Solitalea lacus: one gene and its partner. The protein of the gene in region 1 interacts with the protein of each later gene in a pairwise test. Links are inferred from orthologs where the notes say so. Each region holds a gene or a part of one and is shown on either strand. Other genes may lie near its edges.

Evidence for each region.
Region 2: the proteins of eno (region 1) and rpe interact in binary tests that used the Escherichia coli proteins (3 or more experiments, as listed by UniProt). The link is inferred for Solitalea lacus from one-to-one orthologs.

What each region holds. Positions count from the first base shown.
Region 1 is NZ_CP091740.1:1,319,069-1,327,770, reverse strand. The notes cover bases 4,042-6,965. They hold eno (phosphopyruvate hydratase), read right to left. Parts: upstream 6,190-6,965; coding sequence 4,894-6,189; downstream 4,042-4,893. Other genes in these bases: L2B55_RS05580 (glycosyltransferase family 2 protein), read right to left, coding at 6,411-6,965; L2B55_RS05590 (DUF3857 domain-containing protein), read right to left, coding at 4,042-4,698. Also shown: panB (3-methyl-2-oxobutanoate hydroxymethyltransferase), read left to right, coding at 1-80; L2B55_RS05605 (RluA family pseudouridine synthase), read left to right, coding at 264-980; L2B55_RS05600 (hypothetical protein), read right to left, coding at 1,024-1,191; L2B55_RS05595 (NCS2 family permease), read left to right, coding at 1,380-2,675; more of L2B55_RS05590, read right to left, coding at 2,680-4,041; more of L2B55_RS05580, read right to left, coding at 6,966-8,351; L2B55_RS05575 (trimeric intracellular cation channel family protein), read right to left, coding at 8,663-8,702. UniProt on the Escherichia coli protein: Catalyzes the reversible conversion of 2-phosphoglycerate (2-PG) into phosphoenolpyruvate (PEP). It is essential for the degradation of carbohydrates via glycolysis.
Region 2 is NZ_CP091740.1:2,574,102-2,582,761, reverse strand. What follows is about bases 4,010-6,891. They hold rpe (ribulose-phosphate 3-epimerase), read right to left. Parts: upstream 5,846-6,891; coding sequence 5,174-5,845; downstream 4,010-5,173. Other genes in these bases: L2B55_RS10925 (DUF1569 domain-containing protein), read right to left, coding at 6,749-6,891; L2B55_RS10930 (hypothetical protein), read right to left, coding at 6,386-6,712; L2B55_RS10935 (class I SAM-dependent methyltransferase), read right to left, coding at 6,007-6,399; serC (3-phosphoserine/phosphohydroxythreonine transaminase), read right to left, coding at 4,010-4,763. Also shown: L2B55_RS10960 (C1 family peptidase), read right to left, coding at 27-899; L2B55_RS10955 (C1 family peptidase), read right to left, coding at 1,457-2,329; L2B55_RS10950 (D-2-hydroxyacid dehydrogenase), read right to left, coding at 2,716-3,666; more of serC, read right to left, coding at 3,696-4,009; more of L2B55_RS10925, read right to left, coding at 6,892-7,198; L2B55_RS10920 (inositol monophosphatase family protein), read right to left, coding at 7,391-8,182; L2B55_RS10915 (GtrA family protein), read right to left, coding at 8,184-8,654. UniProt on the Escherichia coli protein: Catalyzes the reversible epimerization of D-ribulose 5-phosphate to D-xylulose 5-phosphate.

The DNA of each region.
Region 1 (8,702 bases):
AGGAAATTGGAGGGGCTGTAAAGAAATACATTGCCGACGTAAAAAGTCAGGATTTTCCTAATAAAAAAGAACAATATTAAACAGTATAGGTTTACTATTAACCTAACTTTACATTTACAAATTAAACCTATTTGAATTTCTATGACCATAAATCCGTAATAAAATTACGGGAATAAGGGAATTGATATGTGATTTTGGATTTACGTTTTCCAATTGAGACACCTCTTGTAATTCTGAAATCTAAAATCTAAAATGATAACGGAATGGGAAAAGGCCTAGCAAATACCTATACATACAAAGACATTGAAGTACTTTACGAAGACAATCACTTACTAGCCATTAATAAGCCTGCAGGTATTGCTGTGCAAGCTGACGAATCAGGAGACAAACCATTAATTGACTTTGTAAAAGACTATATAAAATACACTTATAACAAGCCGGGAGCGGCCTTTGCTGGATTAATTCATCGTTTGGATCGACCTGTCAGTGGTGTTATTTTATTTGCCAAAACAAGTAAGGCGTTGGAGCGCTTCAATAAACTTTTCAAAGAGCGTGATATTCAGAAAACTTATTGGGCTATTGTTAAAAATCAGCCTCCCAAACTCGAAGCTACACTTGTTAATTATTTGAGAAAAAATCCACAAACGAATACCTCGAAAGCATATAATACTGAATCAGAAGTGGAAGGCGCTTTACGTTGTGAATTAAGCTATAAAGTAATTGCCAAATCGGACACTTACTATTTGCTCGAAGTTAAGCCCGTAACCGGACGTCATCACCAAATCAGGGTTCAGTTATCTCATATGGGATGTCCTATACGAGGAGACCGCAAGTATGGTTTCCAACGATCTAACCCCGATTGGAGCATTAACCTCCATGCACGCAAAATCACTTTCGAACATCCAGTGAAAAAAGAGCTAATGGAGATAGTTGCTCCTTTACCTAAAGATCCGGTATGGCATAACTTTGGAATAAAATAATACACGAACTTCAATGAAGTAAAGATCTAGGTGTATTTACATATTACTTGTTTTTTAGACTATTTATTGAAGATTTAAGCTTCAAAACAATTGGCTCATTTTGCTTTTTAATCATTAAACCGAACTGTCCTTTTATGGCTTCATAATATTCCATTGGATAAATCTCCTGATCAAGCTTTAACAAACCTTGAATGTTTAATATTGATAACAACGATACTGATTTTTTTAAACTATAATCAATAGGAAATGATCGCAAATTCTGATTAAACGGATTCTTTGTGTTTCTATCGAAAAATAGGAATTTAAATAAATTATACTTAATGGTTTATCACTGTCAAAATTTAAATCCAACTTTCTTCTTCTTTTTTTCTTAAATTCAGTATTACTATCCTACATGTTATGTTTGAAAAACTATTTCAACTTTCTGCTCATAACACAACTGTAAAAACTGAAGTATTAGCTGGAATAACCACATTTATGACAATGGCCTATATTTTGGCTGTTAACCCTTCCATTTTAGGCACGACCGGCATGGACAAAGCAGCATTGTTTACAACCACTGCCTTGTCTACCATTATTGCCACACTAACAATGGCTTTTTTGGCAAACTTACCTATTGCCGCAGCTCCGGGCATGGGCCTTAATGCTTTTTTTGCTTTTACCGTGGTACAAATCATGGGGTATTCATGGCAAATGGCCATAACAGCTGTATTTATTGAGGGCCTGATATTTTTAGTTTTAACCTTCTTTAATGTTCGTGAGTTAATTATTAACAGTATACCCCAAACCTTAAAAGATGCCATACCTGTCGGCATCGGTTTATTTATAACATTCATTGGACTTCAACATACTGGAATGGTTACTGGCAATACTGAAACCCTGGTAACACTTGGAAAAATGACTGACTCAAAAGTTTGGATTGGGTTAGTTGGTTTACTAATTACAGGAGTTTTAGTATCCTTAAATATCAAATCGGCCATTTTAATAGGAATCATTGCAGGAACAATAATTGGTATTCCATTAGGTATAACAATAATACCTAAAGAACATCTAATTAGTATTCCGCCTTCAATATCTCCTATTTTCGCAAAGTTTGTTTGGAATGACTTATTCTCCACCGACATGCTTATGGTTGTCCTAACGTTTCTGTTTGTTAACCTATTTGATACGGTAGGAACCCTTTTAGGCCTTGCAGCCAAGGCGGGACTGATTGACAAAAACGGCAGTTTTCCTAAAGTTAAACAAGCCTTATTTGCCGATGCATTTGGAACTACAATTGGAGCTATTTTAGGAACAAGTACCATAACGGCTTATGTAGAAAGTGCATCAGGAGTTGCTGCAGGTGGCCGAACAGGGCTGACAGCTTTAAGTACTGCTTGTATGTTTTTTATAGCCATGTTCTTTGCGCCGTTATTCCTCATGATCCCCTCGGCAGCAACCGCACCCGCCCTCATAATTGTGGGTCTATTTATGGTTTCTTCTATCTTAACTATAAACTTCGACGACCTTACAGAGGCCATTCCTGCATTTATGACAATGGTAATGATGCCTTTTACCTATAGTATTGCACAAGGCATTGTTTTTGGAATGCTTTCCTTCGTTTTCATCAAACTGTTTACGGGCAGGGCTTCCCAAATTAGCATTACAGTATATGTAACTGCCATCTTGTTTATACTAAAGTTGTTTTGGGCGTAATTACTTATTTTGATTTAGTTGATCCGCTTTGTCTTTTACGAAGTATAATTGTTTCGTTTTGTTCTTTTATTATCTGCCCAAAGAGCTCTTTAAAATATTGATAATACTCTCGCTCGTATACATCATTACCGAGCTTTAGAACACTTTGAATTACAACAATGTTATCATCAATTTTATAGTCAGCTGAATAAGAGGCATTTCTTTCCGGAAGAACAATTTTCTTATTCTGAGGAACATATTCTACCTCATATCCATCAGGAATACTAATGGCTATGGTTGCACCCAAACGCTTTTTTGTTCCAAACTCTATTGGATATGAACGCAAATGCTGTTTAAAGGGATTTGCCGATAGCTTATCAAACAGATAAGGATTTACATAGATTTTATCGACTACAGTTGATTCTTCATTTTCCATCTCGAAAGAAAACATTGTATTTAACGTTTCAGATAAACTATCAACATTTTCAATTTTAAAGTCACTTATCTTTACTGGAGTAAGTTTTTTCTGATATGCTTTAACATAATCATCCAGTGTCGAAAATCTAGCAATTTCTTTTCGATCATTTAATGCCTGATAATAGAGCTTACTCATCTGACAGGTCCCTTGTACCGACCCATTGGGCTTTACAGCCATATTAATAATAGATTGACTCATATCATAAAAATTTGGAACGAGCTTTATCCATCCTGATTTTTTCAGCACAATTAGTCGACCTTCATTATTGATACAACGCAATGGTAAAAGGCCAAACGGCAGCATCTTTTCAGTAATATCTAATAAATACTCTTTATTGTTGATCATTACTCTTGCCACAACATAATTGAAATCAGTTAATACCGGGTACAGGTTATTAACATATCCATTTTCTCGAGTGGAGAGAATTACGGGTTCGGCCTTCAATCCAGCAGCTTTTAACATTCCAATCAAAAACAAATTGATTTCAGCTACTGAACCTTCTTTTTTACTCCAAATATCTTTAGGTTCATTTTCTGCCAAAACACCATGCTTACCATTCCATGAAAGTTCTTTTTTCAAGAAATCTACAATTACAGTTGCTCTTTTCAACGAATCAGTTATTGTTAAGAACTCAGGCTTTAGCAATTGCTGATAAAACTTTTGATTTTTCTGAAATATCGGACCAAACTTAGGATCTGACAATAACTGTCGTTCCACGTCTTCCCATGTATTAGTAAACTTTTTTCTACTGCCATTAGTATACTGAAATTCTTCAATTTCAAACTCCACTCGAGAAAGGTAATTTCTTAAAGTGGTCATGAATTCTTCAGCTTTTAATGCCGGGACCGAATCCATTGCAACTTGCAAGAATAAACAATCAGCAGCCAGTCGCCCTGGAGGGTTGAAGCATTCTTTTTGCACGGTTGAGGAATTCTTGGTTAATTTCTCCAAACCTTTAAGAGTAATTTTATAGGTAAAATACCCTGGAATTTTCGCCCAATATTCACTTCGAACTTTAGGTATTGCCGCCTGAAAATGCCATTCTTTAAAATTATAAAAGTAATACGGAGTCTTTAGCGTGTATTTATATTCTAGAACTGAGCCTGGTTTTACCATCGGAAAGGTGAACTTTAGAACATTGTATTTGTCGTTTTGCTTTTCCATGACAAAGTCCTTATAGGCCAGTTTCGCTTTTATTATTTTACCATTCTCCAGATTGTATGTCCAAGCCTGGATAGCATCAACCTTTTCTTCCCCAAATCCTCCTACATATAACGGAATTACAATTGTGGACTCAGGCTGACCTTTTTGATTAAAAATTTTCAATTTACCATAATAGTCAACTATTAACATACTGGGATCCTGATCATCAATATAAGATTCTCCAAATTCATCCAGCACGATCGCATTCGCTGATGTATCCTTATCATACTTCTCTAGAAGCAGTTCATTCATTGAAACATTGCCGAATTTATAGGGTATTTCTTTGACAAAAGAGAGGTTTTCTTGGGCAAAAGCGCCAACAAAGCTAAAAACTGCAATAAATAGCAGCCTAATTTTTTTCATAAAGTAGTTTGTTCAGAATATTTAAGGTAGAGTGTAAATATTTATTCAAATGTAAAGAAATGATTGAAAAGCTATTGTATTCGTAAAATAAAATAAAAGTATTCGATACAATTACCGGACACTTTTAAAGCAATAAAACAAAAACGGATTCAGCAAGTACCGAATCCGTTTTCAATAAATATATCTGTCGAACAACTATTTCTTAGCGAACTTGAAGTTTTTGCCAAGGAAACGAGCTGTTGAACCCAATTCTTCTTCAATACGAAGCAATTGGTTATATTTTGCAATCCGGTCTGAACGAGAAGCTGAACCAGTTTTAATTTGACCACAGTTTAATGCAACTGCTAAATCAGCAATGGTGTAATCTTCAGTTTCACCTGAACGGTGACTCATTACTGAAGTATAACCATTATTTTGAGCCAAAGTAACCGCATTAATAGTTTCAGTTAACGATCCAATTTGGTTTACTTTAACCAAAATTGAGTTTGCCACGCCCATATCAATACCTTTTTGAAGGAATTTAGAGTTTGTCACAAACAAATCGTCGCCTACTAATTGGATTTTATCACCTAACTTCTCTGTTAATTTTTTCCAGCCATCCCAATCATTTTCAGCTAAACCATCTTCAATTGAAATAATAGGATATTTAGCCGCCCAATCAGCCCAATAAGCTACTAATTCATCACTGGTAAACTTACGATCAGGATTTGATTTATAAAAACTGTATAATCCAGTTTTCTCATCATACATTTCAGAGCTTGCAGCATCCATGGCAATATAAACATCGCTACCTGCTTTGTAACCTGCTGATTCAATTGCTTGCAATACCGTTTCAATTGCTTCTTCATTTGAACCGATATTTGGAGCAAAACCACCCTCATCACCTACGTTAGTTGAGTAACCTTTTTTCTTCAACACATTTTTTAAGTGATGAAAAACTTCAGTACCCATACGCAAAGCATGTGAGAAAGACTCTGCACCAACAGGCATTACCATAAACTCTTGATAATCGATTTTGTTATCAGCGTGAGCACCACCGTTAATGATATTCATCATTGGAATTGGTAATGTATTGGCATTTACACCGCCAATATAACGGTATAATGACTGATGAGATTCTTGAGCTGCCGCTTTAGCGACCGCTAATGAAACACCTAAAACAGCATTGGCACCTAAGTTGCCTTTGTTCTCGGTACCATCAATTTGAAGCATTAGTTTATCGATAACGTTTTGCTCAAACACATCGATACCTCGTAACTCGTCGGCAAGTTTATCATTTACATTGGCAACAGCTTTAGTTACACCTTTACCCATGTATACGCTCTTATCATTATCGCGAAGCTCCACTGCTTCGTGCATACCGGTTGAAGCACCTGATGGTACTGCAGCACGACCAACAACTCCATTTTCAGTAATAACATCTACTTCTACAGTAGGGTTACCTCTTGAATCTAGAATTTGTCTTGCTTTAACATCTAAGATTAAACTCATAGTTGATTTTTTGTTATTGTGATGTATTTTCTTCTACTCAAAAGAAGCAGCCGAAAGTAGTTAAAAATACTCACATCATCAACTAAGACAGATACTCAGTTTAATATTTATCAACGATAACTTTGAATAATTGCATAATTAACACCTAAAACACAATTTAGTTACACATTATTCAATTTTATAAGGAATTTAAAGTTACCGATTAAGGATTGAACAACATGCTAAAAAGTTTGCTTTATACCCAAGCCTATCGATGTTCGATCAAAGTTAGAGTAATCAAATTTTTCGATATAAGATCCAATCAGGTAAATAGGCCCGTATCCTAAACTTATAAATCCGGTTTTGTGCAAGTAACTATTAACCCCGGCACCACCACTAATATTCCATTTATTCTTTCGGTAATAAGCCCTAAGCATGCCACTAAAATCACCTAAACGCCCAATTTCCTGCCGTAAGCTCAAGTTTACTCTGGTATTATCTCCAAAATACTGCTCAATTTCAGCTCCTGGAATAAATATGTTCTTACTATCATAAAATTGGTAAATATGCTGATAAGTGATATTTATTGCATGTGGAAATGATCGCGAAACACGTAAACTGTAATTGCCGTACGCCGCCATATCATTATCACGATAGCGAGCCCATGCATAACCCTTCTTGAAATAAGTGCCTACAGTAAAACGTTCATCAGTTATTAAACTCAATTCTGTCCAGTAGTTTTTATACCCTGCATAAACATTCACATTAGACAAGCTTTTCGAAAAATCATGGTAATTATGTGATAGGTAATTAAACGCTGTACTTACAATCCAATCCTTCTTACCTAAAATGCTTTTTACTTTTGGTTTATCCGCAATTGTTGTATCTGTTGACGAACCAAGCATATTTTCCTTTTCTCCTACAAGCATCCTTCCGGTAAGAGTCTTATCCTGGGCACTACTATTTATACTGACTAATAGTAATCCCAAAACCAAACTTAGAATTTTTATGGTTTGAAAAACCGGGTTCCATTCTTGAGCGACAAATCGCTTGTGCAAATAATAAACAAATGCAACTAAACGCAATATCATTTGATAAACTGAATAAACAGGATAGAGTAAAAGAATAATACCAGGAGAAACATTGAGCTTCATTTTATTAAAAATGGTAGAGAAAAGTATTACTTCAAATACAGTATAAGTGCAGTACAGCATAGTCAATTGCTCCCACTCACGCCAAAACAACAAACAGCAAAAGGAGATAAATTTAAGAGGATCAAGCACTAATGATACGGATTCATAAGCCATTTCGTAGCGAAGATAGAGTGGCGAGTTCCGGTTAAGCATTACCTTAAATAAAAGAGGAAAGCAATGAAACAAACCTCCCCACCAACCTATAACCCGCTGGCGTGTAAGGGATTTAAAAGTTTCAGGCACATCGGTATAAACAACACTTTCAGAGAAAATAATATTTCCGTCATTAATCAAGTCAATAAGCGTTCGCTGTAGATCTTCACCACTAAACACACCGCTATGCACTTCAGTTAAATACTTAAGTCGCTCTGTCTTAAAAACTCCGGCAGCTCCACTAATACAGGATACAGATTGTGTTCGGTTTTTACTAGCCCTGCCAATAAGCATTGATTTAGCATATTCATACTTCTGCAAGTTCACAGCCAGCCTACTAAAAAAGCCTCTACCAATATTATAAGGTTCAATATTAAAGGCTATACCAGTTACTTCATGAGACTCGAACCGATCAACAGGAATATGAAAATTATTTTGCAGGTAAATATCAGCATCAACAATCATCAAGTACCTGGTAGTAACTCGTTTCATTAACCACTCAAGCTGATTGGCCTTTCCGGCATTTTGACGTTTGAATAAGTTCACTTGATCATAACCAGCAGACTTTATTACACCATAGGTATTATCGGTACTACCGTCATCAACTATGTATAACTGATTTTGTGAAAATCCATTTCTCAAAAACGATTCAATGGTCCGTACAATATGTCGCTCTTCATTAAAAGCCGACATAATTACCGTAATATCCTTAAAGGAGTTTTCTTTGATAGGAATGCATGAGCGTCGGGTTGCTTCTACCAGCATTTTAAGACCATCTACAAGAACAATAATGAGGAGAGAAATAAAATAGACTTCAACAGGAAAAGCAAAAATCATTAATAATCAAACTTTTAAATAGCAAAAAGGCCGCAAAAGTATAATTATTAATTTAATCTTGTGAGCGTTCTACACAATTGAGAGCAAAGCCCAACCTTCAATTAATTCATGAAGTTTTGCCAAAATTTTCACTAAAAGAAAGAGTTGTTTTTTAAAGTAGCGGAATGTTTTTATAGGTAAAACAGGAAAAAACTGTCGTTTATTTTTATCCTAAGTTATTTAACTAAATATTTAGTATTTTTTTTAAAAAAAAGCCACTCAATTAATCTGGCAAGCATCAAAAACAGACTTTCACTGGTTAAAGTTTCCATTTATACTTGATCCCGATCATATATTTTGGGAAGATATAAA
Region 2 (8,660 bases), 1.3 Mb from region 1 along the record:
TATATAAAATAAATTTTATTTCTTAATTAATTGTACGCTACATAAGCTTCATAAACAGGAGTTGCTGCTCCTGCACTTAACAAAGCATAATCAATCCAAAAGTAACCTCCTAGGCCCCAGCCTGTACCCCATGAATTTTGCACTTTAAAGGCCTGCTTAGCGTCATCATAACCCATTATTGCTACAGCATGTCCTCCGTATTGTCTGCCTGATTTCCTTTTCCAAACCCAACCGGTTTTACCCATGTCATAAAAACTGTCATCCACCATAAATCCAAGCAACACTGGAACTTTTGAGCTCACTAATGTTTTTACATCAGTAAGATTTCTCCAATTAACTGTTCCCCAGTTACTAATCTTATGTGTACTAGCTGCCTGTGCTTGTTGAGAAGTCGGCTGTAAATTGCAAACACCATCAGTATAAGGCATTTCATTAAGGCTGCATGCTCCTTGATTTTTTAAAATATTTAAATTATCAGAAAAATAAGTTCCCCAACCGCAATTACCTTGAACAATTTGATTGTAAACATAAGATGGGCTTCTGTAAGCCTGAGGGTAATTCATACCATCGAAATTATGCTCGAATGAACTTGCTGCAGCATAGGCAGTTGCCCATGATGTGCACGATGATTCACTCTTTTGATCACCCGGGGTCGGCATGTCAATAAAATAACTAGTAGGAACAGCTTCTGTTGCGTTTTCGCTTTCCACATATTGCTTTCTTATCGCATTTACATCTACTTTCGGAAAACTGTTATACTTTTCCTTAGTTTGAAATAGTAAACCTAACACATGATCAGTTTGGTTTACTTGTTGATTAACTGTGTCGCTCTCTTTGCGACAAGAAGCAACAGTAAGTAACGCTACTGCTACACTTAGTAAATAAATACTTCTTTTCATTTTAAAAGATTGGATTGATCTTACGCCTACTCTAAACAATTTTCGGCTTCCTTGATTGTTAAAAACAATGTCTTAAGGTTTGTTGTAAGGTTTTTGTTACTTGTTATTATTTAATGGAGGCAAAATCGTGAGGGTCAGATGTTTCGTTATATATAAATATATTTTGTATACATTATAAATTGAATTATTTATCAATATCCTATATATGTATGTTAGAATTTTATTGATCATACTAAAACGGGAACGTTAGGTGTTTGTTAACTGTAACCAATCTGTTACAATAGAGTGGTAGAAAGAAAAAATGAGGTATGAATGAAGGCTTAATAATGAGCTCAAAAAACAAGGATGTCTGCTGTAAAATCGGGAGACAGCATCGTTTATTGATACTTTTAAAAGGTACTATTTCTTGAAGAAAGAAATCAATATTCAAATTAGCTGCTCTGTTGCTATGCGTTCTTAAGTTTCACTGGTTGATGTACACCATTTTCTAAAGCAGCCATAAAAAAGCTGTCCCCAGGTAACAGAGGACAGCTTATCCAAATTAATTTTATTTTCTATTAATTGTACGCTGCATAACCCTCATAAATAGGATTTGTTGCTCCTGAAGTTAACAAAGAATAATCAATCCAAAAGTAACCGCCTAAGCCCCAGCCTGTACCCCATGAATTTTGTACTTTAACTGCATTTTTAGCATCGTCATAACCTACTATAGCTACAGCATGCCCCCCATATGCTCTGCCAGATTTCCTCTTCCAAACCCAACCGTTATTGCCCATGTTGTAAAAACTGTCATCCACAGTAAGACCAACTAGTACCGGAACATTTGAGCTCACTAGTGTTTTTACATCAGTAAGGTTTTTCCAGTTAACGGTTCCCCAGCTAGTAATCTTATGTGCACTAGCTGCCTGAGTTTGTTGAGCAGTAGGTAGAATGTTACATAAGCCATTTTGATAAGGCATTTCAGCAAGACTACATGCCCCTTGATTCTTTAGAACATTTAAATTGTCAGAAAAGTAAGTTCCTGCACTGCAATCAACTGATCCCTTAACTTGATTGTAAACATAAGCAGGGCTTCTTTGAGCATCAGGATAAGACATACCGTCGAAATTATGCTCGAATGAACTTAATGCAGCATAAGCAGTTGCCCAAGAGGTGCATGATGATTCACCACCTTGATCACCTGGAGTTGGCATGTCAATAAAATAACTAGTAGGAACAGCTTCTGTTGCGTTTAAACCTTCCACTTGTTGTTTTCTTATTGTATTTACGTCTACTTTCGGAAAACTGTTATACTTTTCCCTGGTTTGAGGTAGTAATCCTAATGCATGGTGAGTGTTGTCCGCTTGTTGATTAATTGAGTCGCTTTCTTTGCGACAAGAAGCTACAGTTAGTAATGCAACTGCGCTTAGAAAGTAAAAGCTTTTTTTCATTTTTAAATTGGTTGTCATATTATGTCTACTCTAAACAATTTTCGGCTTCCTTGATTGTTAACAATATTTCTGGTTTGATTGTAAAATTTATATTGCAAACGTTATATTAAATTATAATAACATGATTATTAGTTTCTTTTGATGCTTTAAATGTATTTTGTATACATTATATGTTGAAATTTTTATCAATATCTGTTATATCTATGTTAAGATTTTATTAATTGTAACACTTCGGTTACAATTAATTGTAGCTATTACGTTGTGGGAAAAAAGTGATAAGAGAAAAAGGAAAAATTAAGGAAGGCTTAACTAGGGGCACAAAAAAAAGACGGTCTCCTGAAATTAAATATCAGGAGACCGCCTCTATTGTGATACTTTAAAAAGGATTATTTTCTGAAGAAATCAATAATCAAATTCGCTAACTCAGCTCCTATGCGTTCTTGAGCTTCACCGGTTGATGCACCAATGTGTGGAGTTAATGAAATTTTAGGATGCTTTAACAATGCCTCTAAGGGTTTAGGTTCGTTTTCAAAAACATCTAAGCCTGCAAATGCCACTTTGCCACTTTCTAAAGCTGTTAATAATGCATTTTCGTCAATTACACCACCACGAGAAGCATTCACTACAAAAACACCGTCTTTCATTAATGCAAACTCGGCTGCTCCTAATTCAGGTTTTTCAACTGCCGGAGTATGAACTGAAATAAAGTCGCTGTTTTTTAATAGCTCTTCTTTACTTGCTTTTTTTACATGTAGTTTAACTTTTGAAGCACCCATGAACGTTAATTCAACTTCTGGATTAAAATCGTACAAATCGTAGGCTAAAACTTCCATACCTAAGCCTAAAGCAATCTTTGCTACTTCACGGCCAATACGACCAAAACCTAAAATGCCAATGGTTTTACCACGAAGCTCAATACCTTTTGTGTAAGCTTTTTTTAGGTCATTAAATTTATCGGTGCCTTCAATTGGCATTTTACGGTTAGCGTCATGTAAAAAACGAACTCCTGTAAATAAGTGCGCAAAAACCAATTCTGCAACTGATAAAGATGAAGATGCAGGCGTGTTCACAACAGCAAGACCCTTACCTTTAGCATACTCAACATCAATATTATCCATACCAACGCCTCCTCTTCCAATTAATTTCAAATTTGGAGTGGCATCAATTAAATCTTTACGAACTTTTGTTGCTGATCGAACTGTGATAGCATCATATTCATTTAAACGCGATGCTAACTGATCTTGAGGTATATTTTGTGTATCAACGGTATGGCCGGCACGTTCTAATAATGACTTTCCAACCGGATCAATTCCGTCATTTGCTAATATTTTTGCCATAAATTATTTATGAATAAGATGGGATGCTATTACTTTTTTAAATTCTCAAATTCTTGCATTACGTTAACCAAATGATCAACACTGCTTTGTGGTAATGCATTGTAAATAGATGCTCTGAAACCGCCAACACTACGATGACCTTTTAGTCCAACGATATCAGCTTTTTTTACAAAATCAAGGAATTCTTTCTCAAGCTCTTGATTCTCCATAATAAAACATACGTTCATGCGAGAACGATCTTCAGCAACACAGGTACCTTTGAACAATGAATTACGATCAATTTCAGCATATAAAGTAGCTGCTTTTTTATTATTGATTTTTTCCATTGCTGCCACTCCTCCTTGCGCCTTTACCCAGCGTAAGGTGAGCATCGATACGTAAATAGCAAATACCGGAGGGGTATTATACATTGAACCGTTCTCTATATGCAATTGATAATTTAACATAGAAGGAATTTTACGGTCAAGTTTACCAAGTAAATCCTTTTTGATAATGGCTAATGCAACGCCTGCGGGCCCCATGTTTTTTTGCGCACCAGCATAAATCAACCCGAATTTGTTGGCGTCAAAAACACGGCTGAAAATATCAGAAGACATATCGCTTACCAATGGAACAGGAGACTCCGGAAACTCATGTAACTGCGTGCCGTAAATTGTATTGTTTGAGGTTACGTGAAAATACTTTGCATCGGCAGGGATTGTATAATCCTTAGGAATAAAAGTGTAGTTTGCTTCTTTTGATGAGGCTATTACATTTACATTGCCGAAAAATTTAGCTTCTTTAATGGCTTTGCTTGCCCATGTTCCTGAATCAAGGTAGGCAGCCGTTTCACCTGCACCCAATAAATTAAAGGGAACCATAGCAAATTGCATACTCGCGCCCCCATGTAAGAAGGTGATGGCGTAATCATCGTTAAGGTTCAATAATTCTTTAACCAAACTACAAGCTTCGGAAACAACGGACTCAAAATCAGGGGTACGGTGGGAGATTTCCAAAATGGACAATCCACTGTTATTAAAATTTAACACTGCCTCTGCAGCTTGCTTTAGTACCTCCTGCGGTAAAATACCTGGACCGGCTCCGAAATTGTGTTTCATCTTTCTATATTAATTTATCTATAAACGTGATAGTTATTATTGTTGTTTTTCAACAATGTGGAGTAATTATTGACAAATTTATTATTTATAAACCAAAATTTTGTAAAAAAAATAATTTTTATTTGGATTAATATCTTTGTAGTAAAATTATAGGACTGTAAAAAATAATTTGACAGAACATTATAGCATGAATAAAGGTAATAGCAAGTTGATAGCAGAGATGTAATGGTGGTGAAGTTACTTTATTAAAATGAATTTTTATAATTTAAAACGCAATAATTGATAACTAATAATACAAAATTGATAATAAGTAATTGAGATTTAGATATTTTAGCGAGTGTAAAAAATAGGAAAGCCTGATGGTAATTTGATATCCCATCAGGCTTTACAAAAATAATATGAAGCTATATTTATGCTTGAAGTGCCTCGATATTGATTTTTTTAAGTTCAGCAATCTCAGCAATCGGATCTTCGGCAGAAAAAACAGCATTGCCTGCAACCAAAGCATCTGCACCAGCCTTTAGCAAAGCCGCCGCATTATGTTTGTTAACACCGCCATCAACCTCAATAATTACTTCAGCATTCTTGCGCTCGCATAAACTGCGTAAAGCTTTAATTTTATTGTAGGTGTTTTCAATAAACTTTTGACCGCCAAAACCTGGATTAACCGACATGATCAATACTAAGTCCACATCGTTAATAATGTCTTCCAACACGCTAACAGGTGTATGCGGGTTAAGAGCTACCCCGGCTTTCATACCTAATTCTTTAATTTTAGTAACCGTACGATGCAAGTGCGTGCAGGCTTCGTAATGTACTGTTAAAATTTTGGCTCCTACTTTTTTGAAATCTTCTAAGTAGCGATCTGGGTCAACAATCATTAAGTGAACATCCAACGGTTTTTTAGCGTGATGGTTTACAGCTGCTACAACTGGAAATCCAAAAGAAATGTTCGGAACAAAAACTCCGTCCATCACGTCCACATGAAACCAGTCAGCGCTGCTTTCGTTAATCATCTCTACATCATCCTGCAGGTTGGCAAAATCAGCCGATAAAATTGAAGGGGCAATAATTTGTTTCATTCTTTTTGCTTTTTGTAACGGAAACTTAATTAGTTGATTGGTAACGTGTTTCCATTCGTGGGCAAAAATACTCAATGTAATCTTAATAAAGTATTGATTTGGATTTTTTATGTTTTATAATAAACTTGTTAACGGGCTCTTTCCTTCACCTCCATAAACAATTATCTGTTTGTTTTCGGTTTAATAAAGGTCAATTTATACATCAACCCTTTGCAAATGATTTCTGATTTTATAGACAACATTTCTTGAGGAACCAAGTCTGTTGGAATAGTTGCTTTGCCGGAGTCATTAAATTTCCCTTTCAATACAGGGTTTTTCTGATAGTTTTCTCTAACTAACTTATCTGTTTCGTTAACTATTAAAAGTTTTGTCCCTGGTTTTGCAACCCTAGTCATTTCCAAAATGGCTCTTTGTTTGTCATTAAAGTAATAGATGCCACCACAATGAAAAACTACATCAAAATATTCATCTTCAAATGGTAAAGCTTCTCCTTCGCAATGAACTAATGTTGATTTAATCCCCCATTTTCTTAAATGCTTTTTAGCTTGCCGCAACATTCCCATTGAAATGTCTACGACAAAATATTCTGCATGTTAATTTAAAAAATCGAAAATTGTCACCTGTACCCGTTGAAATTTCCAATACCTTGTCGGTGTTCTTAATGCCTAATTCATTCAAAAAAGGCTCTCTGAATTTTTGTTCTCCGCCAAACTTAAGCCAGAAGAAAAATCGTTGAGACCAATTATATGACCATGCAATTTTATTGTAGAGTTTATTGTATTTAAGATTATCTCCGGATAGCAGCTGTTCGTCTATAAAGGAATAGATCCCGTCCTTAAGTGTATATTCTTGTTCTTTTAGAAACATTGCTATATTGCTTTTTTGATTGAAGTAATAATGGATTTAAACTCCGAATTGTCTTAAATGATGATCGAGATGTTTCCATTGGAAAACCGCCCATTCTTCAGGAGTAAATTTGCCAAAAAATGGATGTGGATGAGTAGTGCATTGGGAAGGCCCTCCCTCAAAAAACTTTTTGATTGATACTATTGCTTTCGATTTTTCCGCCTTAAATGTAAGATTGTCAGGAAAGATATAGCTTTTGTCGGTTGGGGAGTTTTTAGCAAACGGTTTTTCTCCAAGAGCCACAGACTTCAGAAAAGAGCCTATGATTTTGCCAATAAAAGGTTGTTTTACAAAATTCAGACCCATAGCTGTTTCTATTGACATATTACAATGGGCTAACATTTGAGCAACATTCATTTTACCCCATTGTCTGTTGGATTTTGGTGTCAGTTTTTCAATTCGATCCAAAATTTGGGTAACGTCTGATTGATTAAATAGGTTGTTCATTTAGTAAATGGTTTACTTAAGGTAGGCTTGATCAAAAAATATAAAAAACGATTCGAAAATAACTTTTATTTAGCATTTAAAAAATGTACTTAAAAATTAAAAAAGCTGTCTCTTAGTTTTTTCAAACATAAGTGACAGCTTTTTAAAATTTGTCAGATTTATTTACTTAAGCGATGTCTTTAGTGTTAACTATTAAAAATGGTTTTGGGCTATTTTTAATATTTCATTGCCAGTATAACCATTTCCAGCTATAATTTCTCTGGAATTTATATATTCATTTCCACCGGAAAAGTTAGTAATAGTTCCTCCTGCCTGCTTAACTAAGTAAGCTCCAGCTGCCACATCGTAAGCGTTTAGGTTATATTCAAAGTATCCGTCAAAACGGCCGCAGGCGACATAGGCTAAGTCTACAGCTGCAGAACCTATTCTACGCAGACCGTGAGTTAGTTGCATAAGTTCTTTAAAGGTTTGCAGGTATTGTTCCGCTTTTTCAAAGTCGTAGTACGGAAAACCAGTTGCTAATAGTGAGTCGCCAAGTGTTTTATTAGCGGAAACTGTGATTACTTTTCCATTTAAGTAAGCCTTCTCTCCTTTCCAAGAATAAAATAATTCATCCAGATTAACTTCATATACCACTCCTAAAACAGGTTGGTCGTTTTCATGCAATGCAATGCTTATTGAGTAGTTCGGAATACCGTGGATGAAGTTTGTGGTGCCATCTAATGGGTCTACTATCCAGTTGTAAACTTCTCCATGCTTGTTAATGGTTTCCTCTTCGGTCACAAAGCCAGCCTCTGGTAAAATAGTCTGCAAAGCTTCCACCAGCATTTCTTCCGATTTTTTGTCAACGTAAGAAACCAGGTTGTTTAAACCTTTATATTCAATTTTATCAACATTGAACTTTTTACGCTCATTTCGGATAAATGCACCAGTTTCTAATGTAATTTCTTTTACGGCTAAGAAGATGTTTTCTAAATCAATCATATTATGCTGTTTTAACCTTGAAGGCGAAGTATTTGCCTAATAAAAAACTCATTACAGCAACTATCATAGCTGCTAAAGCTCTTGAAGGTGTTGGATACCAGTTTAAAAACTCAACAAAAAATTTCAGTAAAAAGTAGTTGGCTCCGAAATTGACGGACGCAACAATCAAATACCTGAATAACTGAATGCGTGTTTGCAGATTTGAATTACTGAAAACAAAATATTTGCTGATAAAAAAATTAGTGATAAAGCCGGCAGAAAATGATATACATAAAGCGGCTGTATGCCCACTTACAATTGAACCTAAAAATTCAACAGGCTGTTTGTAAAGGATAAAGTTGAAAACAATAAAATAAACTACAATATCAACTGCGGTTGATGTTCCTCCTGAAATTAGAAAGCGGAAGACATTGTTTTCAAGTAACTTTTTGGAGAGCGACAAAGCTTGTTTTCTGCGTTGTCCGTTTGCCATTAATTT